2 regions of the Micromonospora sp. DT228 genome follow, and region 2 is predicted to be linked to the other one. Evidence: predicted binding sites of a transcription regulator. Region 2 holds the regulator's gene; the other holds the start of a gene.
What was found. Region 2 encodes HspR, which represses chaperone genes until heat shock. Its sites were predicted from a motif close to TTGAGTNNNNNNNACTCAA; they were not measured.

Region 1 (14,299 bases), on a different contig from region 2:
GCGCGGAGCAAGCGTCTGCTGGCCGTTGTCGGCACGCTCGTGGTCTTCGGCGGAGTCGTCGCCGTGACCCAGATTTCGTCGGCCCAGGACCGGCGGACAAATAAGCCGCGTCCGGTCGCGGGGCAGTGCGTGGAGCCGAGCCCGGGCTCGACCGCGCCGGCTGGCGGCGCCTCGACCAGCCGGACCTGGCAAAACGGTCGTTGGGTGCGTAATCACTGGGGTGACGGGCAGCAGTCGGTCCCCGAGTGCGAGGACGGCAAGGACGGCACTGTGGGCACCGGCACGGCCATCGCCTGTCCGGACGTGACGGCGAAGTTGCCGCAGGTGCCGGCCCAGGCGCGGGCCGAGGTGGACCGGAGTCTCGCCCAGTTGCAGGCCCAGATCGCCGAGGCGGACCGCCGGTTGGCCGCCGAGGGCAACAAGGGTGAGGCGTTCATCCGCAACGCGATCCTCCAACCGCTGGCCGGCAAGCGGCGCGCGGTGCTGGACCGGATCACGACCGCGATCGACCGGGTCGGACCTCGGCCGCAGGGCCTCGCGCAGCTCGCCGACTGTCAGGTGCAGCCGACCGGCAACAACGGCGGCAGCTCACCCACCACCAGCCCCGGTGGCGGCAACAACGGTGGCGGCAACAACGGCGGTGGCAACAACGGTGGCGGCAACGCCCCCGGCGCCGGGCTCGGCGTGCTGGCCAACGACTGTGACGAGAGCCGGCTCCAGCCGCACGACGGTTTCCAGATTGGCAACCGCTGCGTGAGCACCGAGTTCGGTGAGGTCGGCGCCGCCGCCAACAACCCGTCCCTGCTGATCACCCAGTTCCCCGACCAGGTCGGCCGCAACCAGGCGTTCACCCTGCGGGTCAGCACCCGCAACCTGGTCCGGGACCGCTTCCTGGCCGCCGGTCAGGGCGGCTACTACGTGGAGAGCTCGCTGCTCAACGCCCAGGGCCTGGTGCGGGGTCACTTCCACACCGCGTGCCGGATGTTGGACAGCCTGACCGCCCCGCCGGAGCCGCAGGAGGTGCCCGCCTTCTTCGTCGCGACCGAGGACGGTCGCGGTGGCGCCCAGCCCGACGAGGTGACGATCCAGATTCCGGGCCTGCCGGAGTCGGGGACCGCGCAGTGCTCCGTCTGGGCCGGTGACGGCTCGCACCGCCTGCCGATGATGGAGCGGGCCAACCAGACGCCCGCGTTCGACTCGGTACGCATCGACGTCAACTGACCGACCTCGACCGGCGGTGGCCGGTCACCCGGGCGAGGGCCCTGGTGACCGGCCACCGTCGTTTCTCGTGCCGGACGACCCGACGGGGCCCCGCCGTCACAGCGGGACCCCGTCGGCAACTCGCGCGTCAGCGCGCCTTGTACGCCTCGACGACCTCAACCGGGATCCGGCCCCGCTCGGAAATCTTGTAGCCGTTCTTGACGGCCCATTCCCGGATGGCCCGGTTCTGCTCCCGATCCATTCCGGCGCCGGTGGGTCGCCCCGGCCGCCGGATCGATCGGGCGCTCTCCACCGGACCGCGGCCGATCCGCCGACCCGCATTGATGTAGGGGTCCAGGGCCTTACGCAAGACGCCGGCATTTTCGTCCGAGACGTCGATCGTGTAGGCCACTCCGTCGAGACTGAACTCGACCGTCCGGTCGGCCTTGCCGCCGTCCAGGTCGTCGGTCAGGACCGTGATTACTTTTCTCGCCATTGCCGATTACTCCCTGTGTGCGGCGGGATGTGTCCAAAGTCTGACCTATCACCCCGGTAATGCGCAACAATATGCGTCCCATTCGGCGCGTCGCGATTCCGTTACCGAAAAAAACCGTGAAACGGTGCCGATGGCGGAGCCTCAATGATGGAGCAGGCCGGTGTGCCCGGCCACGGCGGCCGCCTCGGCCCGGTTGGACACCCGCAGCCTGCGCAGCAACGCGGCGGTCATCCGTTTCACCGTCCGTTCCGAGACGTGCAGTTCTTCGGCGATGTCGACGGTCTTGCGGCCGGCGGCGATCGCGCGCAGCAGCCGCCGTTCCTCGCCGTCCAGGTCGACCGAGGTGGCGGGCGTGGGCCGCGTCATGGCACGTAACAACTCGGCGGGGAGCACCGCCCAGCCGCCGAGAATGGTCAGCAGTGGGGGCAGCAGTTCCTCCGGTTCGCTGGTCTTGGGCAGGAACCCCTCGGCCCCGGCCCGCAGCGCTTCCAGTGCCGTGGCGGGGTCGACGCCGCCGGACATCGCGACCACCCGTACCCGTGGGGTGGCCCGCCGGATCGCGGCCACCGCCCGGATCCCACCCGGCGCCGGCAGGTGCAGGTCGACAAGGACCAGGTCGGGCCGGCAGCGGCCGACAAGCATCGCGGCGGCGGCGGCGTCGCCGGTCGAGGCGACCACCTCGGCGCGGCCCGCGCTGGTGATCGGGAGCAGCAATTCGAGGCCGCGGACGAAAAGGGGGTGATCGTCCACGACGACGAGTCGGATGGTGGCGGCTCCCGGCATGTCTGCGCCGTTCCCCGGTGGGTGCCGATCATGCGGGTACGCACCGAACGAGGGGAGTCGGGTGGAACGCTCCCTGGAGTGGTCTGGGTCACAGTCCGGAACAAGGGGAACGCTTTGTTACTTGAGCCAGACACGCTCAACTCAACGCGATAGCAGGTGTTCGATGGCAACTCTTCCGGTACTTCCCCTGACCGACGCCGTGCTGCTGCCCGGCATGGTCATCCCGGTGACCCTCGACCCGACCACCCAGGCCGCGATCGACGCGGCACGGGCGACCGGCGATCGCAAGCTGCTGGCCGTGCCGCGCATCGACGGCGAGTACGGTCCGGTCGGCGTCGTCGCCACCATCGAGAAGGTCGGCCGGCTCCCCGAGGGTGAGCCCGCCGCCGTCATCCGCGGCCTGTCCCGGGCCCGGATCGGCTCCGGCGTGCCCGGCCCCGGCGCCGCCCTCTGGGTCGAGGCGACCGAACTCGACGAACCCGCTCCCGCCGGCCGCGCCCGGGAACTCGCCCGCGAGTACCGCGCCCTGGTGACCTCCGTGCTCCAGCAACGGGGCGCCTGGCAGGTCATCGACGCGGTGGAGCGGATGACCGACCTGTCCGAGCTGGCCGACTCCGCCGGCTACGCGCCCTGGCTGACCCTGGACCAGAAGACCGAGTTGCTCGCCGCGCCGGACGTCACCGCCCGGTTGGAGCTGCTTGTCGGCTGGGTGAAGGACTACCTGGCCGAGCAGGAGGTCACCGAGCAGATCAACAGTGACGTCCGGGAGGGGCTGGAGAAGTCCCAGCGGGAGTTCCTGCTGCGCCAGCAGCTCGCCGCGATCCGCAAGGAACTGGGCGAGGACGAGCCGGACGGCTCGGCCGACTACCGGTCCCGGGTCGAGGCCGCCGAGCTGCCGGAGAAGGTCCGCGAGGCGGCCATGCGCGAGGTCGGCAAGCTGGAGCGGGCCAGTGACGCCTCCCCGGAGGCGGGCTGGATCCGCACCTGGCTCGACACGGTGCTGGAGATGCCGTGGGGCACGCGTACCGAGGACAACACCGATCTGGCCGCGGCCCGGGCGGTGCTCGACGCCGACCACGCCGGCCTGGCCGACGTGAAGGACCGCATCCTGGAGTACCTGGCCGTGCGCAACCGGCGGGCCGAGCGCAACCTCGGCGTGGTCGGCGGTCGCGGCTCCGGCGCGGTCCTCGCCCTCGCCGGCCCTCCCGGAGTGGGCAAGACCAGCCTCGGCGAGTCCGTGGCGCGGGCACTCGGGCGTAACTTCGTCCGGGTCTCGCTCGGCGGCGTCCGCGACGAGGCGGAGATCCGCGGTCACCGGCGTACCTACGTGGGCGCGCTGCCCGGCCGGATCGTCCGCGCGCTGCGCGAGGCCGGCTCGATGAACCCGGTCGTGCTCCTCGACGAGGTGGACAAGGTCTCCGCCGGCTACGCCGGCGACCCGGCCGCCGCCCTGCTGGAGGTGCTCGACCCAGCCCAGAACCACACCTTCCGGGACCACTACCTGGAGGTCGACCTGGACCTGTCCGACGTGCTGTTCCTGGCCACCGCCAACGTGGTGGAGTCCATCCCCGGCCCCCTGCTGGACCGGATGGAGCTGGTCACCCTGGACGGCTACACCGAGGACGAGAAGGTCGCCATCGCCCGCGACCACCTGCTGCCCCGGCAGCGGGATCGGGCCGGGCTGACCGCCGACGAGGTGAGCGTCGCCGACGACGCTCTCGCGCTGATCGCGGGGGAGTACACCCGGGAGGCCGGAGTCCGGCAGCTCGAACGTGGCCTCGCCAAGATCCTGCGCAAGGTGGCGGTGACGCTGGCGACCGACCCGACCCCGGTACGCGTCGACAAGGACAACCTCACCGGCTACCTGGGGCGACCGAAGTTCACCCCGGAATCGGCCGAGCGAACCGCCGTGCCCGGCGTGGCAACCGGCCTCGCCGTCACCGGCGCCGGTGGGGACGTGCTCTTCATCGAGGCGACAGGCATGGAGGGCGAGCCGGGGCTGACCCTGACCGGCCAGCTCGGTGACGTGATGAAGGAGTCGGCGCAGATCGCGCTCTCCTACCTGCGCTCCAACGGGCGGCGGTTCGGCATCGACCCGAACGCTCTCGCGGGACGCCGGATCCACGTCCACTTCCCGGCGGGCGCGGTGCCCAAGGACGGTCCGAGCGCCGGCATCACCATGGTCACGGCCCTGGCGTCGCTGGTCACCGGCCGCCCGGTCCGCCCCGAGTTCGGGATGACCGGCGAGGTGACGCTCTCCGGTCGGGTGCTGCCGATCGGTGGGGTGAAGCAGAAGCTGCTCGCCGCACACCGGGCCGGCCTCACCGAGGTGATCATCCCGGCGCGCAACGAGCCCGACCTGGACGACCTGCCGACCGAGGTGCGCGAGGCGCTGACCGTGCACACCCTGGCCGACGTGGCCGACGTGCTCGCCCTGGCGCTGCGCCCGGCCGACGTCGAGGCGCTGGACGGTCCGGCCCTCTTCACGGTCTGACGCTGCGCGCAAAAGGACCCCCGCCGTCATCGGAGACGGCGGGGGTCCTGTGGTACGCGGGGTGAGGTCTACTGTCTCGCTTGAATCCTCAACTACCTCTCCGCCGCGAGGCGGTCCCCTGGAGGAACCCCCGTGAACCTGGTGCTCTGGATCATCCAGATCCTGCTCGCCGCCGTCTTCGCCGGCGCCGGCTTCGCCAAGCTGACCCAGCCCAAGGACAAGTTGCGCGAGCTGATGCGGTGGGTGGACCCGGTCCCGCCGACCCAGGTCAAGGCGCTCGGCGCGGTCGAGTTGCTGGCCGCCGTCGGGCTGGTGCTGCCTCCGCTCGCCGACATCGCCACCGTGCTCACCCCGCTCGCCGCCGCCGGGCTGGTCATCGTCATGATCGGCGGCATCTCCGTGCACCTGCGCGACAGGAAGCAGCGCGACACGGCGGCCGAGCGTCGCACGGAGATCCAGGGTGCGATCACCTGCGCGGTGCTGCTCGTGCTCGCCGCCGTGGTGGCCTGGGGCCGGTTCGGCCCGTACTCCTTCTGATCCGTTGCGCCGGCGACCGTCGTACCCTGGCGGTCGCCGGCGGCGTGTTCAGGCCGGCGGTCGCCGGCGGCGTGCTCAGCGCTCGTCGCCCCCGCGGTCGCGGCGCACGGTCGCCTTGCGGCCCTTGATCGTGCTCTGCCGCAACCCGGAGATCACCTCGTCGGCCACCCCCTGCGGCACCTCCACCAACGAGAACCGGTCGGCGATCTCGATCGAGCCGATGTCCCGGCCACGGATCCCGGTCTCCCCGGTGATCGCGCCCACCAGATCCTGCGGGCGCACCCCGGCCCGCCGGCCCAGGCCGACGAAGACCTGGACGGTGTTGCCGCCGCCCGAGCGCGGCCGGCCTCCGCCCCGCCGGTCGCCGCCCCGGCCGCCGCTCTCCGGTCGGCCCTCGCGCGGACCGCGCACCGGGACCTGCGGGATCTCCTCCTCGTCGTCGGAGCCCGGCGACGTCACCTCGTGGGCCAGCTTCACGGCGGCGAGGGCGACCTCCATCAGGTCGAACTCGTCGGTGAGCGTCTCCACGATCACCCGGTACCCGTCGAGGTCGTCCTCCAGCAGGCTCTCCCGCAGCGCCGCCTGGGTCAGCTCCAACCGCCGCGTCCGCATGTCGGCCACGGTGGGGATCTTGTCGATGGTGATCCGTTGGCCGGTCACCCGCTCGATGGTCTTGAGCATCCGGTGCTCGCGCGGCTCGGCGAGGGTGATCGCCACGCCCTCCCGGCCGGCCCGGCCCACCCGACCGATCCGGTGCACGTACGACTCCGGCGCGGACGGCACGTCGTAGTTGACCACATGGGTGAGCTGCTCGACGTCCAGCCCACGGGCCGCCACGTCGGTGGCCACCAGCAGGTCGGCGGTGCCCGCCCGCAGGCGGCCCATCACCCGGTCGCGCTGCTCCTGGCTCATCCCGCCGTGCAGCGCCTCGGAGCGGTAACCCCGCCCGTTCATCGTCTCGGTCAGCCGGTCGACCTCTTCCCGGCTGCGGCAGAACACGATCGCCGCGGTGGGCGACTCCACGTCCAGCACCCGGCCCAACGCGGCCGGCTTGTGGGCCCGGGTCACGATGTATGCGCTCTGCCGCACCCGGGGCGCCTCGCCCGCGACCGTCTGCTCCCGGCCGATCTCGATCCGGACCGGTTCGCGCAGGTGCTGCCGGGCCATCCCGTCGATGCGCGACGGCATGGTGGCCGAGAAGAGCACCGTCTGACGCTCCGCCGGAGCGTGCTCCAGGATCGCCTCGATGTCCTCGGCGAAGCCCATGTCGAGCATCTCGTCGGCCTCGTCGAGCACCACCGTGGCCAGCCCACCCAGGCGCAGGGTGCCCCGGGCGATGTGGTCGAGGGCCCGCCCGGGGGTGGCGACCACCACGTCGACACCGTTGTCAAGTGCCCGCAGCTGCCGCCCGATCGGCTGCCCGCCGTAGATCGGCAGCACCCGGGCGCCCAGGTCCTTGCCATAGCGGTGGAACGCCTCGGAGACCTGCACCGCCAGCTCCCGGGTCGGCACCAACACCAGCGCGACCGGGTCACCACCCTGGCGGTGGGCCGTCATGAGGTTGAGCAGCGGGAGCGCGAACGCCGCCGTCTTGCCGGTGCCGGTGGCGGCCTGGCCCAGCAGGTCCCGACCCTCCAGCAGGGGTGGGATCGCCTCCCGCTGGATCGGGGTCGGCTCCTCGTAACCGAGGGCGGACAGCGCGCCCAGCAGCTCGGGACGCAGCCCGAGCTCGGTGAAGGCGTACACCTCTTCGGCGTCGGCGGGGACGGCGTCAGTCGGTGCGTCAGTCGGTGCGTCGTGCTGTGCAGGTGCGGAACTCATGTGCCAAGCCTTTCATTACGCCGTCCACGCCGCTGCGCCGACCGCCACAAGTGCGCGATCGGCGCCCAGCGGCACCCCACAAGGTCGCCCCCGTCAGACGGCGCCGGTCAGGATTGCCACGATCATGATGCCCCCCAGCGTGACGTCGAGCACGCCGCACCACTCGGCGTACCCGCGTGGCACCACCCGGCCGGTGCGGTGGTGGACCAGGTCCCACCCGCCGTGCACCAGCCAACCGAGCGCCACCAGCCACGCCGCCGTCTGACCCCCGACCGCGACCGCGGTCAGTGTCAGCGCGACCCAGACGACCAGGCCGACCAGTTGGGTGGCGAGCACGCCCGGCCCGCGCAGGGTCCGTCGGGCCACACCGATCAGCAGGTACCCGCTGGGCAGCACCAGCATCGTCCACGGGCTGAGGATCCTCGGGTCGACCCACAGTTCCACGGTCATCAGCAGCGCCAGCCCGGCCGGCCAGCGGCGGGCCAGCGCCACCACGGCCGGATGCCGGCGTACCGCCACCGGCGACTCGTGCCGATGACGCACTGCCACCAGCACCATCGCCGGCACCATCAGCAGGTGACCGCCGAGCACCAGGGCCTCGCCGTCCAGCCGGCCGGCCCAGAACGGCACGAGCACCAACAGGAACGGCACGTACATCGCCGCGGCCATCTCGACGACCCCACGCCAGTGGTGCGCCCGGTAGCGCATCCACACCGTCATCCCGATCGTCATGTTCGTGGCCATCACCAGCGCGGCGACGTCCGGCCGGCCCAGCGTCCCGCTCAGCCCGAGCGGGGCGCCGGCCGCGTCCCACAGGGGCCCGAGCAGCAGCATCCCGACGACCATGGCCAACGCCATCTCGGCGAGATGCCACCACAGCCGCCGCGTGCCGGCGCCGGGCGCGGCCGGCGACGGCGACGGCGACGGTACGACGGGGCTGCTGTCCGCGTACACAAGTGTGTTTTCCATGCCGTTGACCCTGCCGGGGTCCCGGCGCGGTCGGCAGGCGCGTCCGTCACCGGAATCCCGCGCGGATCGCACGGTCCGACCATGACATCTCGCAGGGGTGGACCGAGCGCCGGGCGGTCCTAGGATCGGTGCGTGACGAGCGAGGTGGTGACCCCCCGGGCGGACCGCCGGCTGCGCCGGGCTCGGCGGGCGACGCTGCTGTCGCTGGCCACCGGCGTGTGGGCGGGCGTCCTGCTGCCCGCGGTCGGCCTGACCCGGGAGCCGTCCGCCGGCCGCGTCGTGCTCGGCGCGGTCGGGATCCTCGTCTTCGCGGCCACCCAGACCGCTCTGCTGTACGCGGCGGTCACCCCCTGGCTCGCGCAACGGTGGCGACGTCGTGCCCAGCTCGGCCTTGTCGTCGGGGCGGCGCTGACCGTGCCGTTGGTGGCCCCGGTCGCGGCCGGTGCCTGGCCGACCTGGGCGTGGATCGGGGCCTCCCTGGTCGGGATGGCCCCCTTGCTGGTAGCCCTCCCGGGCGCGCTGGCGGTCACCGCCGGCACCCTGCTCGTGTCGGCGGCGGTCGCCTGGTGGACCGGCGGATCCGTGGGGCGGTCCCTGGCCGTGACCGGCGGCGTCGGGGTGGGTGTGGCCGCGGTCAACTGGTTCCAGGTCTGGTTCTGGGACCTGCTGGTGGAGGCTCGGCAGGGTCAGGCCGCCCAGGCCCGGCTGGCCGCCGCCGAGGAGCGGCTGCGCTTCGCCCGTGACGTGCACGACCTGCTGGGGCACAGCCTCACCGTGATCGCGCTCAAGGCCGAACTCGCCGCGCGGCTCGCACCTGTCGACCCGGAGCGGGCCGGGCGGGAGGCCGCCGAGGTGCAACGGTTGGCCGCCTCCGCGCTCACCGAGGTCCGCGAGAGCGTGCACGGCTACCGGGCCGTCGACCTCGGTGAGCAACTGGCCGCCGTGGCCGACGTGCTGCGCTCCTGCGGGGTGCGCTGCACGGTGCCGTCAGACGTCGACCTGCCCCAGCCGGCCGCCACCGAACTGGCGGCGGTGCTGCGCGAGGCGGGCACAAACGTGCTGCGGCACAGCCGGGCCGAGTGGTGCCGGATCCACATCGACCGGAACGAGAACGGGGCCAGGATGACAATCGCCAACGACGGTGCCGACGACAGCGGCCCGGACGCGCACAGCCACGGCCTGCGCGGCCTGGCCGACCGGCTCGCCGCGGCCGGGGGAGAGCTGCGGGTCCGCCGGGAGGGCAGCGTGTTCACCCTTGAGGCGACCGTGCCGGTGACGTCGTGATCCGCGTCCTGCTCGCCGACGACGAGGACCTGATCCGGGTCGCGGTCGCCGCGCTGCTCGGCCTGGAGCCGGACATCGACGTGGTGGCCCAGGCCGCCGACGGACCCACGGCGGTGACCGCGACGCTCGCGCACCGCCCGGACGTGGCAGTGGTGGACCTGGAGATGCCAGGTCTCGACGGCATCGCGGTGGCCGCCGAGCTGACCCGGGTCCGTCCGGAGTGCGCGGTGGTCGTGCTGACCGGGCAGGGTCGTCCCGGGCACCTGCGGCAGGCGCTGACCGCCGGGGCGCGCGGCTTCGTGCCCAAGGGCTCGCCGGGCGGCGCGCTCGCCGACGTGATCCGCCGGGTACACGCCGGCGGCCGGTACGTCGACCCGTCGCTGGCCGCCGACGCGTTGACCCTGCCCGTGTGCCCGCTGACGCCTCGGGAGCTGGAGACGCTGCGGCTGGCCGAGTTCGGCGCCCCGGTCGCGGTGATCGCCCGCCGGGTGCACCTGTCCACCGGCACCGTCCGCAACCACCTGTCCGCCGCCGTTCAGAAGCTCGGCGCGGCCGACCGGGCCGAGGCCGTCCGCGCCGCCCGGGACAACGGCTGGCTCTGACCGCGGTCGCGATCCGTGCCAACCACACCGGCCGTCCGGGCTAGCGTGGGCGCGTGCGTACGGTGGAACTGGTCTGCTCGCCCGGGTTGGAGACTGCCGTCCGGGCGGTCTGGCAGCGATTGGCCGCCGCCGGGTTGCCCAGCCTGGCGCGCAACATCCACCCGACCAATCGGCCGCACCTGACCCTCGCCGCCGTCGACGAGTTTTCGCCCGGGGTCGAGGACCGCCTGGCCGAGGTGTTCGACGCCGGGCTGCCGGTGCCGGTCGCGCTCGACCGCGTCGTCGTCCTCGACGGCAGCGCCCCGCTGGTCTGGCTCGTCCGGCCGACGCCGGCGCTGACCAGGCTGCACGCCGCCGTCTGGGACGTCCTCGCCGAGGCCGACGGACACCGCCCGTGGCACGCCCCGGGGGTGTGGGTGCCGCACCTGAGCCTGGCCCTGCGGTTCCGCGACGCGGACCTGCGGGCGGCCCGTGGCGTCGCGGGTGGGCAGCGCCCGACGGGTGACTTCGACGCCGCCCGCAGCTACGACGGATCGGATCGGACGGTGACGCCGCTGACCCGGCTCCGCTAAAGTTCGGCGTGTCGTCGGCGGAGCGGGGGTTCCGGGTGCGGGATGTCGGTTCCCCCGACGTTCAGGTGCGTGACGGGGCTGTCCCTGCGCAGTGCTGCTTCTGCGGCCGGCTGTCGCTCGGCCTGTCGGGTCAGGATTTCTACCTGGCGCCGTACTTCCTCGGACCGGACCGGTCCGGCACCGACGACCGGTACGGCCAGTGCCACCTCAGGTGCCTGCGGGAGTCCGGCCTGGCGCGCCGGTGGGCGAGTGGCGCCAGTGACTACTTCTGCCGACGGTGGCCGGACTGGACGGGTGTGCGCGGCGACGCGTGGCGGGTGCACGTCAGCCCGCCCGGGAGGACGCTCGTCCTCTGGTCGGCGCACGGGTGGTTCGCCGACCTTCCGTTCAGCGCACTGCGGGCCGGCGACGCGCCAGCGGCGGTCGGCCCGCCGGGCGAGGGACGGGTGCTCCTGGGCGTCTCGTCCACAGTGGGGTTCGAGGGCGGCCCGTACGAGAGGATCTTCGCGGGGCTCGGCGGCGGTCAACCGGACCGGATCGACCTGCCGACGCTCCTTGCCGACCTGGACAGCGCGGATCGGGTGCTCACGCCGCACGTGCTCCGGGGCGGCTGGGTCGAGCGGGTCACGTCCGAGAGCCGCACGGTGTCGATGCCGGCCGAATACCAGGCGCGGCACGCCGTCGAACTCGACGCGGATCTGGTCGACGCCTGCCGGACGGCCGTGCGGGCCACGGTGGGCTGGCGGCAGCGGCGGCGGCGATGGCCCGGGCCCACGGATCGCACTTCCGAAGCCGGACGACAGCAGGGATCATGGTCGCCATGAACGCTCCGGACACTGAGTGGATCACCATCGCGGCCTATCCGAACACCAGGGGTTGCCCGCAGCCGATGGCCGCCGTCCGCGCTTGACTACGTGATCGGGGCATCGACTGGATGCCCTTCCTGTCGGACGCGGTCGCCGTCGACCTGACCTGTGGCCTTGGCGATGACGGCCGCTGGCACGGCTGGGTCGGCGTCCGTGTCCGGGCTGCCGCGCTGCGTGGACTCGGCCTGCACCCGGACCAGGCGAGCGCGGCGGCCACCAACCCGAGCCCGCCCGCCTGGTGGCACGCGGACGCGGAACGCCGCGCCCGTTAGGCCCGCGGCGCGGACCGTCCCGGGTGCGTTGTCGCGGGCGAGCGGGCCCGGCAGGTGGCCGGGCTCAGTTGCTGCTGCCCCCGCCGTCCCCGCCCCCGCCGTCGCTGAAGTCGCCGCCGCCCGAGCCACCCGCGCCGCCGGCGTAGCCGTGGCGGCCGTCGAGGAAGGGCAGATCGCCGCGGATGCCGCCTGGCTTGGGCCGCTTGCCGAGCCCCGCGAGGTGTTGCAGGCAGACCCGTTCGGCAACCGGGAAGCATTCGCCACGGCCTCCGCAGTCGGCCAGGTAGCGCCTGCCGCCCGGGATGCGAAGCTCGTCGTCGACCCGGAACAGCAGGGGAAGGCTGGTCGGGCCACCGTCCTCGTCCCGGCGTGCGTGGTTCAGCGTGGCGAGCAGCAGGGTGCGGCGGCCGGCGTCGGTCGGGTCGTCGCTCGTCGCGGACCTCGGCTGGTGGTCCAGAGGGTGCCCGAACGCCGCGTCGCAGAAGGTGGCGTAGTCCTGCGTGTGCAGGGTCAGCGCCTGCCACAGGTCGCCCACGACCACCGACGGCATCGCCAGCTTCGGACCGCTCTGGCGGACCGCCAGCCGGAACCACTGCCGGGTCGCGGATTCGACGACGGCGATGTCGTCGTCGCCGAGATGGGGGTACTGGTTCCGGAGCTGCTCGCGGGCGCTGGCCGGAAATCGCAGATCGGCCACGGCGCGGAGTCGGCGCGGGGTGCGGGCGCTTCTGAACGTCGTCCAGTTCATGCGGCTGCTTCCATCCGCCCAGGCTGTGGGCGCTAGGGCCCCGACTTGCCGAAGTGGCGTCGTGGCCCCTTCAGAGTAGGGCGGCAGGCAAGCGCGTCACCATCCCCGGCGGACCGCGCCGGACCCGGGTGGTCGGCGCGTCGCTCGTCGGGGCGATGATGGCGGCATGAGTGCTGGCACCGAGGGCCGGGCAATGGCCGAGTTGGCGGCCCTGCTGGCCGACGGCACCCGGGCCGGCATCTGCGTGGCGTTGCTCGACGGTCGGGCCTGGACCGCCGGCGAGCTGGCCCGGCGCGCCGGTGTCGCGCCGTCGACAGCCAGCGACCACCTCACCCGACTGGTCCACGGCGGCCTGCTGGTCGAGGAGCGGCAGGGCCGCCACCGCTACCTGCGGCTGGCCGGGCCGTCGGTGGCCCAGCTGATCGAGGACCTGGCCGGGCACGCTCCGGCCCCACCGGCACCGGCCGGGTCGTTGCGCGCGGCCACCGTCAGCGCCGCCCTGGCGTACGCCCGGACCTGCTACGACCACCTGGCCGGGCGCTTGGGCGTGGTGATGTACGACGCGCTGCTGGCCGACGGACGACTGGACCGCTCCAGCGGGTTGACGGTGACCGCCGAGGGTTGGGCGTGGGCGACCGAGCTGGGCGTACCTGTGGGTGCCCTGCGCGCCGCTCGACGCCCGGTGGTCCGCGACTGTCTGGACTGGACCGAGCGTCGCCCGCACCTGGCCGGAGCGCTCGGCGCGGCGCTGTGCGCCCGCTTCACCGACCTGGGCTGGATCACCCCGGGCACCGGCCGCGCGGTCCGACTCTCCCCGGCCGGCCGCGCCGCCCTCGCCGAAACCCTCGACGTCCCCGCGTCCACCCTCGCGCCCACCCCGCCCCCGGCACCGGCGAGCGGCCGCGCCTGACCCGCCGGCCAGCGAGCGGCAGCGCCTGATCCGCCGGGCGGCGAGCGGCCGAACCTGACCCGCTGGCCGGGGAGCCGGCCGCGCCCCGGGGCGGGATCGTTCGGCGGGGACCGAAGGGTTCGGGTTCTACCGTCGGGCGGTGACTGACACCTGGCCCGACATCGCACCCGCCGCCGGAACACCTGCGTGCGGCCCGCCGTCGTTCGCGCCGGAGCGCGGGTGGTGGGTGACGCGGCACGCGGACGTGCGGGCGGCCCTGACCGACCCGGCCTTCCAGGTTCCGGTGGTCGCCGGCGGTCCGCCCGGCACCCTCGACTGGCTGCGGGCCTCGGTGAGCAGGTTCAGCTCGCCGAGCCGGCACGCCGAGCGCCGCTCGATCGTGGTCACCGCGCTCGACGCGCTGGACCCGGACGAGCTGCGGCAGGAGGCGGCTCGGCTGACCGGCGCCGTCCTGGACCGCGCCGGTGACCGCCTCGACGTGATGCGTGAACTGGCCCGGTCGGTGCCGTTGCGGGTGCTGGCCGGGCGACTCGGTCTCGTCGACCCGGTCGCCGCCGGGACGGCGGTCGCGGTCGTCGCGGCGGCGTACCACCCGGGGGTTGACGTGGCTCTGGTGCGGCGGGCCGACCGGGCGGTGGCGACGCTGCTGGCGGTGCTGCCGCCGGCCGCGCCGGAGGTGCGCGCGAACGTGATCGGCCTGCTGGTCCAGGCGTGCGACGCGAGCGCCGGCCTGATCGGCGCCGCC
Region 2 (14,299 bases):
GGCACACCGGTCAGCCCGTCCGAATCGAGCAGCCGACGCAGGTCGTCCAGGACCCGGGGCACCTCGGCCGGGGACAGCCGGTCGGCCTGGTTGAGCACGACCACCGTGACGTCGCGGTGCCTGTGGAACTCGCGCAGGTAGCTGTCGTGGATGACCCGGTCGGCGTACTTCTGCGGGTCGACCACCCAGACCACCTGGTCGACGAGGCCGAGGAGCCGGTCCACCTCCAGGCGGTGGGAGCGCTGCACCGAGTCGAAGTCGGGCAGGTCGAGCAGGACCAGCCCGTGCAGCGCCGTCTCGTCGTCCGCGTCCAGGGCGCTCTCCCGGACGAAACGGTGTCGGGGCAGCACGCCGATCCAGTCGAGCAGCTGGTTGGCGCCCGCCAACGGCCCCCACACGCAGGCGTGGGTGACGCCTGTGGTCGGCCGGCGGACCCCCACCGGCGACAGTTCCAGTTGGGCCAACGCGTTGAAGAGGCTCGACTTGCCGCTGCCGGTGGCACCTGCCAGCGCGACCACCGTGTGGTCCCGGGACAGCGCCAGTCGGGTGCCGGCCCGCTCGACAAGGGTGTGCGCGGGCACCAGCTCGGCGTCGGGCAGCAGGCCGTCCACCGCGGTCAGGAAGCGCCGGACCGCGTCCAGCCGGGCGACAAGCGCGTCGGCGTCCACCCGCTTGTCGCCGCGGAACGCCTCGCGTACCCGGCCGGTGAGGTTGGTCACCGGGAGCCCTCCTCGTCATGGGCCGGTCGGGTGTCGCCGCCAGCGGACAGACCACTGCGGTGCCGCGCCAGCTCGACCCGGCCGGCGGCGCGGCGCAGTCCGTCGCCGGAGTCCGCGGCGGGGCGGGCGTCGACGGTGCGGCTGAGGAACCGGTCGGCCTCCGCGTCGAGCAGCGTCCGCACCCGGGCCAGCAGGTCGGTGCGGGCCTTGGCGGCCAGGGTACGCACCGCCTGGTCGCCGAAGATCGCCTGGAGCACGGCCTGCGCGGCGACTGTGGTGCCGGCCCCGGTGGCCAGCTCCAACCCGGTCGGGATGAACGCGGTCGAGGCGAAGACGGCGATCATCACGGCCAGGCCGGTGGCGTTCACCGCGTACGCGGCCGTGCGGGCCACGAAACGCTTGTCGCCGCCCTCGACCCGGACCAGCTCCAACACCCCGCGCTGCCAGTCCCGGACCATCCGTTCGGCGCGCTCGGGCAGGTCGTCGCTCGGGTGGGCGAGCGCCGGATCGAGCAACCCGCTGCCCGCCGGATGAGCCTTCCAACCCGTGTACGCCGATTCGGCGGCCTCCGAGGACACCCCGCGCAGCAGCGTGACCAGTTGCGACTCGATGGCGTTGCGCAGCTCGACGGCGGGTGCCGGCCGGCCGGTGACAGCGGCGACGACCCGGTCCCGCAGGCGGCCGATCCGTGCTTCCAGCGTGCGGAAGAACTCCCCGGTGCCGACGAACTCCTGCCAGCGGGCGAGCACCTCGCCCCGGAGCAGTCGGCCGTCCTGAAGCCCCTGCTCGACGGTGCGCTCGGCACCCCGGTACGCGGCCCGGACCCGGTCGTCCAGCTCGGCGGCGGCGGTGACCTGCTCGTCGGCGGCGTCGGCAAGCTCCTCGACGGCGGGGTGGAGCGCGGCCAGCGCCCCGTCCAGCGTCTGGCGGACCACCGCCGACCGTGCGTCCGCGTCGCCGGCCAGCCGGGCGAACCAGTCGGCAAGCGTCGCGGTCGCGCCCTCGGGCAGCAGCCCCTGCCCGTCGACCCAGGTTTCCGGCAACACGAACAGCGGCGCCCGGCCGAGGTCCTGTTCGGCGAGCATCTCGGCCAGGTGGGCGGCGATCTCGTCGGTGGCCTCGGCGGGCACCCGGTCCAGCACCATGGCGATCACCGCGCCGCGCGCCCGGGCGCTGCGCAGCAGCTCCCAGGGGACCGCGTCGGCGTACCGGGCGGCGGTGGTGACGAAGAGCCAGAGATCGGCGGCGGCCAGCAGTTGGGTGGCGAGCGCCCGGTTGGCGTCGACGACCGAGTCGATGTCGGGCGCGTCGAGGAAGGCCAGCCCGGCGGGGAGGGCGGGGGCGGTGACGAGGTGCAGGGCGCGCGGGTCGTCGCTCGGCTCGGTGGTGCGGGTCAGGCCGGGCAGCAGGTCACCCTGCCGGAACCACGCCGCGTCGGACGGGTTGCAGACCAGCACCGGGGAGCGGGTGGTCGGCCGGAGCACGCCGGCGGCGCTGACCCGGGCCTTGACCAGGCTGTTGACCAGGGTCGACTTGCCCGCGCCGGTGGAGCCGCCGACCACCACGAGAAGCGGGGCGTCCAGCCGGGCGAGCCGGGGCAGCAGATAGTCGTCGAGCTGATCGTTGAGGGCCGTGGCGGTGTGCCGGGCGGGGCCGGCGGAGGGCAGCGCGAGAGGGTACCGGGTCGCACCGATCGCCTCCCGGAGGCCCGACAGGGCGCCGGGGAGGCCGTCGTCCCCGGTGGTGGCGGGCGGCTCCTCCGCGGCGTCCGGCGGACCGGTGCGGGCTGCGACGGCGGGCGCGCCGGAACGGGTGGCGGAATCGCCGGGCGTCGTCACCGCTAAAGCGTGCCCGACCGATGCAAGGGAAGACAACCGGACGGTAAGAAAGGCCGGGTTGCGTCGGGGTGACTCAACTCGACTTGACGATTCGCCAACGCGTGGCACTATTGAGTCCAGTTCACTCAACTTGTGGTGGGCCCGCTGCGGGCGGTGTCCGCCAAGCAGCCACGGGCAGCGCCCGTCACCTGCACAACCTTACGAAGCGAGGAAGCGAAGATGGCACGTGCGGTCGGTATCGACCTCGGCACGACGAACTCCTGCGTCAGCGTTCTCGAGGGCGGTGAGCCCGCCGTCATCGCCAACGCTGAGGGTTCGCGGACGACCCCGTCGATCGTCGCGTTCGCCCGCAACGGGGAGGTGCTCGTCGGTGAGGTCGCCAAGCGCCAGGCGGTGACCAATCCGGACCGGACGATCCGCTCGGTCAAGCGCGAGGTCGGCACGAACTGGTCCGTCGACATCGACGGCAAGAAATACACCCCGCAGGAGATCTCGGCCCGGACGCTGATGAAGCTCAAGCGGGACGCGGAGGCGTACCTGGGCGAGCAGATCACCGACGCGGTGATCACCGTTCCGGCCTACTTCAACGACAGCCAGCGCCAGGCCACCAAGGAGGCCGGTGAGATCGCCGGCTTCAACGTGCTGCGGATCGTCAACGAGCCGACCGCGGCCGCCCTGGCGTACGGGCTGGACAAGGGCTCCAAGGAGCAGACCGTCCTGGTCTTCGACCTCGGCGGCGGCACCTTCGACGTCTCGCTGCTGGAGTTGGCCGAGGGCGTCATCGAGGTCAAGTCGACGAGCGGTGACAACCACCTCGGCGGCGACGACTGGGACCAGCGGATCATCGACCACCTGGTCAAGACGTTCCGTGGTGAGCACGGCATCGACCTCGGTCAGGACAAGATGGCCCTCCAGCGCCTCCGTGAGGCCGCCGAGAAGGCCAAGATCGAGCTGTCCGCCGCCACCACCACAAACATCAACCTGCCGTACATCACCGCCGGCGCGGCCGGCCCGCTGCACCTCGACGTGACGCTCAGCCGCGCCGAGTTCCAGCGGATGACGCAGGACCTGCTGGACCGCTGCAAGGGCCCGTTCGAGCAGGCCGTCAAGGACGCCGGGATCAAGATCTCCGACGTCGAGCACGTCATCCTGGTCGGCGGTTCGACCCGGATGCCGGCCGTGACCGACCTGGTCAAGCAGCTCACCGGCCGCGACCCCAACAAGGGCGTCAACCCGGACGAGGTCGTCGCCGTCGGCGCCGCCCTCCAGGCCGGTGTGCTCAAGGGTGAGGTCAAGGACGTCCTGCTGCTCGACGTGACCCCGCTGAGCCTGGGCATCGAGACCAAGGGCGGCATCTTCACCAAGCTGATCGAGCGCAACACCACGATCCCGACCAAGCGCTCCGAGGTCTTCACCACGGCGGACGACAACCAGCCGTCGGTGCTGATCCAGGTGTTCCAGGGCGAGCGGGAGATCGCGGCCTACAACAAGAAGCTCGGCACCTTCGAGCTGACCGGCCTCCCGCCGGCGCCGCGCGGCGTGCCGCAGATCGAGGTCGCCTTCGACATCGACGCCAACGGCATCGTCAACGTGCACGCCAAGGACCTGGGCACCGGCAAGGAACAGAAGATGACGATCACCGGCGGCTCCTCGCTGCCGAAGGACGACATCGAGCGGATGCGCCGGGACGCCGAGGAGCACGCGGAGGAGGACAAGCGTCGCCGCGACGACGCCGAGGCTCGCAACGTGGCCGAGGCGCTCCAGTGGCAGACCGAGAAGTTCCTCGCCGAGAGCGGCGACAAGCTGCCCGGTGAAAACCGGGAGCAGCTCAACGAGGCGCTCGGCGAGCTGCGCGGCGCCCTCGGCGGTCAGGACATCGAGAAGATCAAGTCCGCGCACGAGAAGCTGGCGAAGGTCTCCCAGGAGGCCGGTTCGCTGCTCTACTCACAGCAGGCCGAGCAGGGTCAGCAGCCGGGTGGCGAGGCCGGCCCGGGTGCGACCGGAGCCCAGCCCGGCCCGCAGTCCGGCGGCGCCGACGACGTGGTCGACGCGGAAATCGTGGACGAGGACGGCAAGAAGTGACCGTCGGCCTCCAACACGTGTCCACGGCGAAGGGGATGGGGTAGCCGCATGACGCAGAAGCCACGAGCCGCCGACCCGGGCGACACCGGGTCGACGCCGGGTGGCTCCGCGCCCACGGAGCCGACCACCGGCGACGGGGAGCGGGTCGTCATCCGCAACAAGCGCAAGCTCGTCGACACGGCGGAGCCGGAGGGCACCGCCGCTGACGCGGAGACCGGTGTGCCGGCCGAGGGCCTGGTCGAGGACGCCGAGGTAGTCGTCGACGAGATCGAGGTCGAGGTCAACTCCACCGACGGTCCGGAGCCGTCCGGTCCGCCGGTGGTGGACGCGCCGGCGCAGCCGGTGGACGGCCCCGGCACGTCGCTCGGCGCCGAGCTGGAGGCGCTCCGGGCCGAGTTGGACGAGCGGACCCGGGACGTGCAGCGGGTGTCGGCGGAGTACGCCAACTACCGCAAGCGGGTCGACCGCGACCGCAACCTGGTGCAGGAGCAGGCGACCGGTTCGGTGCTGGCCGCACTGCTGCCGATCCTCGACGACCTGGACCGGGCTCGGGAACACGGCGACCTGGTCGGGCCGTTCGGGACGGTGGCGGAACAGCTCACCACCGCGCTCGGCAAGTTCGGCCTGAACGCCTTCGGCGAACAGGGCGACCCGTTCGACCCGACCCGCCACGAGGCGGTCGCGCACCAGACCTCGGCCGAGGTCACCGAGCCGACCTGCGTACAGGTCATGCGGCGCGGCTACCAGCTCGGTGAGCGGCTGCTGCGCCCCGCGCTCGTCGCGGTCGCGGACCCGGAATAGTGCGAAGCAGTGACCGGGCCGTCTCGCCCACCGCGCGTCGGTGGGCGAGACGGCCGGGCCGCGACGGTCGAGAGGGGGTGGACCGGTGAGTTCCAAGGACTGGATCGAGAAGGACTTCTACGCCGTGCTCGGCGTGGACAAGGCCGCCTCGGCGGATGACATCAAGAAGGCGTACCGCAAGGTGGCCAGGGAGTCGCACCCGGACCACAACCCGGGCGACGCCAAGGCGGAGGAGCGGTTCAAGGCCGCGTCCGAGGCGTACAACGTGCTGTCGGACTCCGGCCGCCGTCGCGAGTACGACGAGATGCGCTCGCTGTTCGGCTCGGGCGCGTTCCGGCGCGGCGCCCGCGGCGCGGGTCAACCGGGCGGCATGCCCTTCGACGTCTCCGACATGTTCGGCGGCGGCGGCGGGGGCGGCGACCGCCGCTTCGGAGGCGCCGGCTTCCAGGACCTGTTCAGCTCGATCTTCACGGGTGGTCAGGGTGGTGGGCAGGCGGCGCCACGCGGCCCGGGCCGTGGCCGGGACGTGGAGACCGAGGTGGCACTTGACTTCGGCGACGCGGTGCGCGGGGTGACGCTGCCCCTGACGCTGCGCGCGCCGGGCGTCTGCGAGACCTGCCACGGCAACGGGGCCAAGCCCGGCACCCAGCCGCGGACCTGCCCGGTCTGCCACGGTGCCGGCGTGACCAACCGCAACCAGGGGTCGTTCAGCTTCTCCGAGCCGTGCCGCAACTGCCAGGGCGTCGGCACGGTGGTCGAGGAGAAGTGCCCCGAGTGCCACGGCAGCGGCGGTGTCACGAAGACACGCACCATGAACGTGCGCTTCCCGGCCGGCGTGTCCGACGGTCAGCGCATCCGGCTGGCCGGGCGCGGTGAGCCGGGCGAGCGCGGCGGCCCGGCCGGTGACCTGTTCGTGCACGTCAAGGTTCGGCCGGACGAGCTGTTCGGGCGTACCGGCGACGACCTGACGTTGAGCGTGCCGATCACCTTCGCGGAGGCCGTGCTCGGCACGGACCTGCGGGTGCCCACGCTCGACGGCGCGGTGACCCTGCGGGTCCCGCCGGGGACGCCCAGCGGGCGGGTGTTGCGCGCCCGGGGCAAGGGTGTGGTGCGCCGCGACGGGCAGGCCGGCGACCTGCTTGTCACGTTGGACGTGGTGGTGCCGGCCCGGTTGTCCGACGAAGCGCGCACCGCGCTGGAGGCGTTCGCCGAGCAGAGCCCGCCAGCCGCCCGGGAACATCTCGAGGCGCGGGTGCGTCGGATCAGTTAGTCCGGTGGAAGGGACGCGGAGGTGAGCGGGATGTCGGGCGAGTTCCTCGGTTCGGGTGACCCTGCCTACGAGGCCAAGGTGCTGATGATCTCGGTTGCGGCGCGGATGGCGGGGATGCACCCGCAGACCCTGCGCCAGTACGACCGGCTGGGGCTGGTGCAGCCCGGCCGGGCCGCCGGAGGCGGGCGTCGGTACAGCGTCCGTGACGTGGTGCTGCTGCGCGAGGTGCAGCGGCTCAGCCAGGACGACGGGATCAACCTGGCCGGCGTCAAGCGGATCATCGGGCTGGAGCGGCTGTTGGAGCAGGCGCAGCAGCGGGTGGCTCGGCTGGAGGCGGAGCTGGACGCCGCGTACCGACGGGTCGCCGAGCTGGAATCTCTCGCCCGCTTTCCGGGACGGGATCTGGTGCCGACAAATCGCACGTCCACCGCGCTTGTGGTCTGGCGACCCCGTCGTAATCCCGATCGTTGACCTGCCACGCACCCGGAGCTGTTCCTCGGCCCGGGCCGCACCGGATTCCCCGGCGCGGTCCGGGCCGCTTCGGTTAGCCTGTCGATACAGGTCCAATCGGCTTAATACGGACCTACCGGCATGGCGAGGGGGAGCGATGGCGGAACCGGCGAAAAAGGTCGCCCAGCAGACGGAAGAACGGTTGGAAGACCTGGCCGAGACCGTCCGCAAGAAGTTCGACAAGGTGACCGAGGGGACCTACCGAGACCGGGTCGTCGAGGGCCGGTTCGCCGAACAGGGCGACCACGGCGGCGACAAGAGCCGAGCCGAAACTGAACGCAAGCAGGACTGACCGGTGACCGACGTGCGGGCCGGGACCCACGGGGGGTCCCGGCCCGTTCGCCGTCAGAGCGCGGGCCGGGACGCGGTGTCACCGTGGCGGGGGTCCCGGCCCGTCCGCCGTCAGAGCGCGGGCCGGGACGCGAACACCATCCCCGCGATCGCTTGCGGAGAAGTCCAGCTCAGCCGAGGCGGCGGTTCTCGCGGACCAGGCCGCCCTCGCACCAGTCCCGGTAGACGAAGAGGTCCGGACGGGCCAGCAGCACCCGTCCGTTGTGCGCCCAGATCTTCATCAGCTCGTCGCCGTCCCGCTCGGCCTGCTCGACGAGCTTGCGGAAGCGGCGCTTGGGATGGGCGCGGAAGTTCGTCCGGATGCCGTCGGCCGCGTAGATGTAGAGGCAGTGCAGGGCGAAACGCCGGGCCGGGCAGGTCGGATCCATCGCCAGCTCGAAGAGGGTCAGCACCAGCCGGTCGCCGGAGACCAACAGGTCCCAGTCGGGTGGCATCGAAGCCAACGGCACCGAATCGGGCTTGTACGCCCAAGCTCGCAACTCCGCCGGACTCGGATCGACGGGGTTGGCGAAGCCGTGGAACGTCGACTCCTGCACGCTCACCGGCCAACCTTCCGCTCTCGCCCGCGTGTGGCAACGCTGCCTACGGACCCTGGCTGCTGGGGCGAAACGGTAACCCGCCGTCGGGTGCTGCGGTAGTACCCGCGAGGAGCAATTCCGCAACCGTTGGCATGGCCGGCTTCACGGCATCGACCGCGCTGCCGATGATGCTCCTATGACAATCCACGTACGACGGTTGCGGCGCGGCGCCGAGGCCGAGTTCGTCTCGGGGTTGGAGTGGCTCTTCGCCCCTCCCGGCCGCCGTCCCGCCGACTGGGACCGCGACCGCGCCGTCGAGCGCACCGCGCGGGTACTCGACCACGAGGACGCCGCGCTCTTCGCCGCGCGATCGCAGGAGGATCAGGTGGTCGGCGTGGCCAGCGTCTACCTGGACATCCTCTCGGTGCGCTTCGGCCGTCGGGCTTCGATCGAGGATCTCGCCGTGCACCCCGAGTGGCGTTCCCGGGGTGTCGGTTCCAGCCTCCTGGCGGCGGCCAGGGCGTGGGCGCACGACCAGGGAGCCGACTACGTCTTCCTGGAGTCCGGCCTCGCCCGGACCGAGGCGCATCGCTTCTACCTCCGCGAGGGTGCGACCCACGCGGCCGCGGCGTTCAGGTGGAGCTCAGTGCACTGAGTCGACGACCGGGGTCGACTCCCGCCGCTGGGCCGCCGCGCGGTTACGCAGCCACCGCTTGAACCACGGGAAGTCCGGCAGCCGGGCGAGGATCGGCCCGGTCACCACGGTGATCAGGACGTACGTCGCCGCCAGCGCCGCCAACCGCGGCTCGACGCTCCCGGCAGCCACCGCGAGCCCGGCGATGACGATGGAGAACTCACCGCGAGGTACGAGTGCCAGGCCGGCCCGCCATCGACCGGGTTCCGCGATGCCGACCCGGCGGGCCGCGAGGTAGCCGGTGAGCGTCTTCGTCGCCATGGTGACCACGGCCAGGGCGAGTGCCGGCAGCAACACGGGCGGAATGTCCTGCGGGTCGGTGGTCAGGCCGAAGAAGACGAAGAACACCGCGGCGAACAGGTCCCGAAGGGGCGAGAGCAGTTCGGTGGCGTGGTGCGCCACCGGGCCGGAGAGGGCGATGCCGACCAGGAACGCGCCGACCGCCGCCGACACCTGGAGTGACGCGGCGAGGCCCGCGATCAGCAACGTCAGACCGAGTACGCCGAGAAGCAGTGCCTCCGGGTCCTTCGCCGACAGGGCGGACGAGATCAGGTGGCCGTACCTGATGGCGACCACAAGCACGAGCAGCACGGTGCCCACCGCGACAGCGAGTGCGATGCCGCCGCCCAGCAGGCCGGTGCCGGCCAGTACGGCGGTGACCAGCGGCAGGTAGAGCGCCATCGCCAGGTCCTCGATGACCAGGACCGAGAGGATCACCGGGGTTTCCCGGTTACCGAGCCGGCCCAGGTCGGCGAGGACCTTGGCGATCACCCCGGAGGAGGAGACCCAGGTGATGCCGCCGAGCACCAGGGCGGCGACCCAGTCCCAGCCGAGCAACAGGGCGAATCCCGCGCCGGGTAGCGCGTTGAGGACGCCGTCGATCAGCCCCGCCGGTGCCGCCGAGCGCAGGTTGCCGACAAGTTCGTTTGCCGAGTACTCCAGGCCGAGCATCACCAGCAGAAGGATCACGCCGATCTCGGCGCCTACTGCGAAGAACTCCTCGCTGGCGTCCAGCGGCAGCAGCCCGCCGTGCCCGAACGCGAGCCCGGCGAGCAGGTAGAGGGGAATGGGAGAGAGGCCGAAGCGCCGGCTGAGCCGGCTGAGGAGGCCAAGCAGCAGCAGCAGCGCACCGACTTCGATGAGCAGCGTGGTGAAATCGTGCATCCGCCTCAGCCGTCCGGGTCACTGTCGGCGAGGATGGCGGACACGCCGTCGAGACCTCTACGGGTCCCGACGACGACCACCACGTCGCCGGCCGCGAAGCGGAAGGAGGGGAGTGGCGAGACGATCACTTCGCCTTCGCGCAGGACCGCCACGATGGAGGCGCTGGTGCGGGTACGCGCCTTGGTGTCGCCGAGCTTGCGGTTGACGTACGGGGAGCCGGCCGAGATGGCGATCTGCTCGGTGAGCAGACCGGCGGCCTGCTCACGCAGCCCGGAGAGTTGACCGAGCATCAGCGACGCGCCGAGGATGTCGGCCAGAGCCTCGGCCTCGTCGTCGGTCAGCGGAATGTCCGCCTGGCAGGCGTCGGGATCGTCGGGATCGTAGAGAACGAGATCTCGGCGGCCGTTGCGGTGGGAGACGACGCCCAGGCGGCGTCCGGACTCCGTCACCAGATCGTGACGTACCCCGATCCCGGGTAAGGCGGTCTGCTCGACACGTACTCGCACCCGGGCAAGACTACTGCTTCGGAGACGCCGATGATCGGTCGGACATCAGGTCGGGCGGTGCTGCTGCTCGTACCCCTGTTGGCTGGGTGTTCGATCGGCGACGTCCGCCGGACGCCGCCGACCCCTTCGCCCCGGGCGGCCGTCACCGCGTCGTCTCCATCGGCCGCCGTCGCAGAGGTCCGCCGCGTCCGGGTCGCCGTTCCGCAGCGGTACGACCCTCCGTACGTCGAGTTCGTCGACGCCGAGCACGGCTACGCCCTCTTCGCCAACTGCGGCGAGCCACCGCCGGGCGACGACTGTCCGGCGCGACTGTTCGCCACCGATGACGGCGGACGGTCCTGGCCGGAGTTGCGACATCCCCACCCGACGTCGAAGAACCACCAGCTCTACGCCGCGCCGGAGGTCCTGACGTTGTGGAGTGAGCCGTACGGTTGGTGGACCTCGACCGACGGTGGCACCTCGTTCACGCACAGCCTGGACGGGCCGCCGCCGCAGTGGGTAGGCGCGCAGAGTCGATTCCAGTTGATCGAGGGCAGTGGTCAGGTCGGCGAGTGGGACGGTCAGCGGCTGCGCCCGCTCGCCACACAGCCGCGTCTACCCGCAATGCACACGGTCGACGCGGGCGACGGCCCGCTGGTGGTCGCGGTCGGGGAGAAGGACGGGAAGCCGTACGCGGCGGTCTCGTTCGACCGGGGGCGGAGCTGGCAGCAGACCCCGGTGCCGGCACCCGACGGGCCCGTCGCCGTCCTGCGGGCCGTGGTCGATCGGGACGGGACGGGATGGCTGGTCGGGGAGCGGCCGGACCGCAGGTCCTTTCCGGCGCTCTGGCGACTGCGCCGAGGGTGGGATCTCATCCGCGCCGAGGGGCATCCAGCGCACATTTCATCCGTCGCGCCGATCGGCGGCGGGCTGCTCGCGGTGACCAGCTCGGCGGGAACGGGCACGGCCACGGTCGGGGACGGTCGCTACACCGAGCTGCCCTGGCCGATCGGCCCCGACCGAAACCTGTCGGTGCTCACCGACGGCACGATCGTGGCTGCCGGCGGGGACGGTGACATCCTGCTCGGCGTCGGCCAGGTGGCCGAGCGCCGCTGGACGGTGATCATCCTCGACAAGTCCTGACGACCCCGGCTACGTGATCACCGTCAGAGATCTTGGATGAATCCGGCCCCTCCAGGGGCACTTTCTTGCCAAGATCTACTTCTCGGCCACGTACGTGCCCTTGCCTTGGTGGCCTTCGATCAAGCCGAGGACGACCAGGGGGTACGGCACTGGGTGTTCTGCGACCGGTGGCTGGACGGTGGCCGTCGCTACGTGCTCCGCGGCGACCACGAAACCCCGTGCACCGCGCGGTTGCCCCGGCGAATCGGCCCGTAGGGGCCGCGCAAGACCGTGATCGACTCGGTTTTCAGGATGTCGCGGCGTCCGGGCGGTCCGGATGCCCCGACTTCCTGAAAGGCGAGTGGATCAACCGTGCGCCGCGCGTCGGGGCCGGACGCGCCGGTGCCCGCCCCGGCCGAGCGGGTGCGGGCACCTGGGCGCGCCGTGGTCAGCGGAGGCTGGCGAAGAACTCGCGGATGTCGGCGACCAGGACGTCGGTGGCCTGGTGGGCGGCGTAGTGACCGCCGACGTCACCGCGGCCCTCGACGTCCGTCTCGTACGCCGTCCACCTGACGATGTTCGCGTGGTCCCGCTCGGCGAAGCGGCGGATGGACTGAAAGTCGCCGGGGAACATGGCGAGCGCGGTCGGTGCGGTGGTCGGCTCGGTCGGCGGCTCGCCGGCGTGCGCGTCCTCCCAGTAGAGCCGGATCGCCGAGGCGGCCGTGCCGGTGAACCAGTAGAGCGCCACGTTGGCCAGGACGAAGTCGGCGTCCAGGCTCTCGTCGAACAGTTGGGCGTTCCAGGCGAGCAGCCCGACCGGCGAGTCGGCCAGCCCGAACGCCAGGGTCTGCGGCTGCTGACTGTGCACCTGGTTGAAGGAGAACTTGTTCTCGTAGAACCACTGGAGGTGCCCGAGCGCGGCCTGGTCCGCCTCCGAGAGCCCGGCGAACTCGGCCGGGTCGCCGGAGGGGAACGAGAAGAGTTGGGTGACGTGGACGCCGAGGACGTGTTCGGCGTCGATCCGGCCCACCTCCGGCGCGACCATCGAGCCGGCGTCGTTGCCGACCGCGCCGTAGCTGTCGTACCCCAGGCGGTTCATCAGCTCGGCCCAGGCGCGGGCGATGCGGAACCGGTTCCAGCCGGCGCTGCGGGTCGGGCCGGAGAAGCCGAAGCCGGGCAGCGACGGGACGACCACGTGGAAGGCCGGCGCGTCCGGGTCGGTCGGCTCGGTGAGCGGGGCGATCACGTCGAGGTATTCCAGCACCGAGCCGGGCCAGCCGTGGGTGAGCACCAGCGCGGTGGCGTCCGGCCGGGACGACCGGACGTGCAGGAAGTGGATCTGCTCGCCGTCGATCTCGGTGACGAACTGGGGGTGGGCGTTCAGCCGGACCTCGACGGCACGCCAGTCGAACCCGTCGCGCCACCTGTCGACGAGGGCGCGCACCCGATCGGTGCTCATCCCGTAGGCGTCGCCCGCGCCGGGCAGCTCGGCGGGCCAGCTCGTGCGGCCGAGCCGGGCGGCCAGGTCGTCGAGGTCGGTCTGCGGGATCTCGACGCGGAACGGGCGGATCGCGGTGCCGGTCATCTCGGAACTCCTTCGGAACGGAATGTTTCGTTCTGCAATCATAGTAGCAGAGCGGAACGATCCGTTCCACTGCTAGGCTGAGTGCATGTCAACGACTCCCGGCAAGACGCTTGGCGGTCGCCGCGCCCAGGCCGCCCGCAACGACGAGGTCATCCTCGAAGCCGCGCGCGCGGTCTTCCTCGACGATCCGAAGGCGCCGATCGCCGCCGTCGCCGAACGCGCGGGCGTCGGCATCAGCGCGCTCTACCGGCGGTACGCGGGCAAGGAGGACCTGTTGCGTCAGCTCTGCCACGACGGGCTGCGCCGGTACGTTGCCGAGGCCGAGTCGGCCCTCGCCGAGCCGGACGACTGGACCGCGTTCGCCGGGTTTCTGGCTCGGGTGGTCGACGCCGACGTGCACTCGCTCACCGTCCACCTGGCCGGCACCTTCACCCCGACCGAGGAGATGGGCCGGGACGCGGTGCGCGCCAGCGAGCTGGCCACCGCCCTGTTCGAACGGGCCCGCGCCAGCGGGCGGCTGCGCCCCGACGTGGTCGTACCGGATCTGGGGTTGTTGCTGGAATCGTGCGCGGCGGTGCGCGTACCCGATCCGGAGCGGACCGGGCAGTTGCGCCGCCGCCAGCTCGCGGTGCTGCTGGCCGGTCTCTCGACGGCGCCGGACGCGGAACCGCTGCCCGGCCCGGCTCCGGCGGCCGGGGAGTTCGACTGGCGGTGGCGCCCTCGGGAGTGATGGGCGTCACGCGCTAAGGTTGAGTGGAATACGCTCAACTCTGGTTGTGTCCTTCTCAGTGGACAACGCCGATCCGGGGGAGCCCATGAACACCGAAAGACTCACCACCAAGAGCCGCGAGACCATCACGGGCGCTGTCGCGCTGGCCAACCAGCGTGGCCACGCCACAGTGGAGCCCTGGCACCTGCTGCTGTCACTCCTGGACACCGATGGCTCGACCGCCACCGGTCTGTTGCGCGCCGTCGGGGCCGACCCCGCCGAGCTGCGCCGGGCCGCCCAGCGCGCGGTCGACGCCCTGCCGGCCGCCCGTGGTTCGAGCATCGCCGAGCCGACGTTGGCTCGGGAGTTCGTCAACGCCATCGGCGCCGCCGAGCAGATCGCCCGGCCGTTGGGCGACGAATACACCTCCACCGAGCACCTGCTCGCCGGC

Region 1: the regulator HspR is predicted to act here: its motif matches at 2,601-2,619, upstream of lon (endopeptidase La).

The regions. Positions count from the first base shown of each region.
Region 1 covers NZ_JBNCKO010000014.1:43,186-57,484, reverse strand. Annotated here, with positions in the region: gene ACLQ29_RS24970 (hypothetical protein) at 1-1,221, shown strand, start outside; gene ACLQ29_RS24965 (histone-like nucleoid-structuring protein Lsr2) at 1,349-1,696, opposite strand; gene ACLQ29_RS24960 (response regulator) at 1,838-2,446, opposite strand; gene lon (endopeptidase La) at 2,643-4,973, shown strand; gene ACLQ29_RS24950 (DoxX family protein) at 5,106-5,510, shown strand; gene ACLQ29_RS24945 (DEAD/DEAH box helicase) at 5,586-7,331, opposite strand; gene ACLQ29_RS24940 (hypothetical protein) at 7,425-8,300, opposite strand; gene ACLQ29_RS24935 (histidine kinase) at 8,433-9,584, shown strand; gene ACLQ29_RS24930 (response regulator transcription factor) at 9,581-10,186, shown strand; gene ACLQ29_RS24925 (2'-5' RNA ligase family protein) at 10,240-10,758, shown strand; gene ACLQ29_RS24920 (hypothetical protein) at 10,767-11,582, shown strand; gene ACLQ29_RS24915 (hypothetical protein) at 11,693-11,896, shown strand; gene ACLQ29_RS24910 (hypothetical protein) at 11,961-12,593, opposite strand; gene ACLQ29_RS24905 (ArsR/SmtB family transcription factor) at 12,811-13,554, shown strand; gene ACLQ29_RS24900 (cytochrome P450) at 13,694-14,299, shown strand, end outside.
Region 2 covers NZ_JBNCKO010000003.1:117,977-132,275, forward strand. Annotated here, with positions in the region: gene ACLQ29_RS07220 (GTPase) at 1-719, opposite strand, end outside; gene ACLQ29_RS07225 (ABC transporter) at 716-2,557, opposite strand; gene dnaK (molecular chaperone DnaK) at 2,777-4,639, shown strand; gene grpE (nucleotide exchange factor GrpE) at 4,688-5,440, shown strand; gene dnaJ (molecular chaperone DnaJ) at 5,526-6,710, shown strand; gene ACLQ29_RS07245 (heat shock protein transcriptional repressor HspR) at 6,741-7,181, shown strand; gene ACLQ29_RS07250 (hypothetical protein) at 7,318-7,512, shown strand; gene ACLQ29_RS07255 (hypothetical protein) at 7,682-8,113, opposite strand; gene ACLQ29_RS07260 (GNAT family N-acetyltransferase) at 8,286-8,744, shown strand; gene ACLQ29_RS07265 (cation:proton antiporter) at 8,733-9,947, opposite strand; gene ACLQ29_RS07270 (cation:proton antiporter regulatory subunit) at 9,953-10,453, opposite strand; gene ACLQ29_RS07275 (hypothetical protein) at 10,484-11,575, shown strand; gene ACLQ29_RS07280 (hypothetical protein) at 11,684-11,830, shown strand; gene ACLQ29_RS07285 (epoxide hydrolase family protein) at 12,003-13,139, opposite strand; gene ACLQ29_RS07290 (TetR/AcrR family transcriptional regulator) at 13,225-13,869, shown strand; gene clpB (ATP-dependent chaperone ClpB) at 13,955-14,299, shown strand, end outside.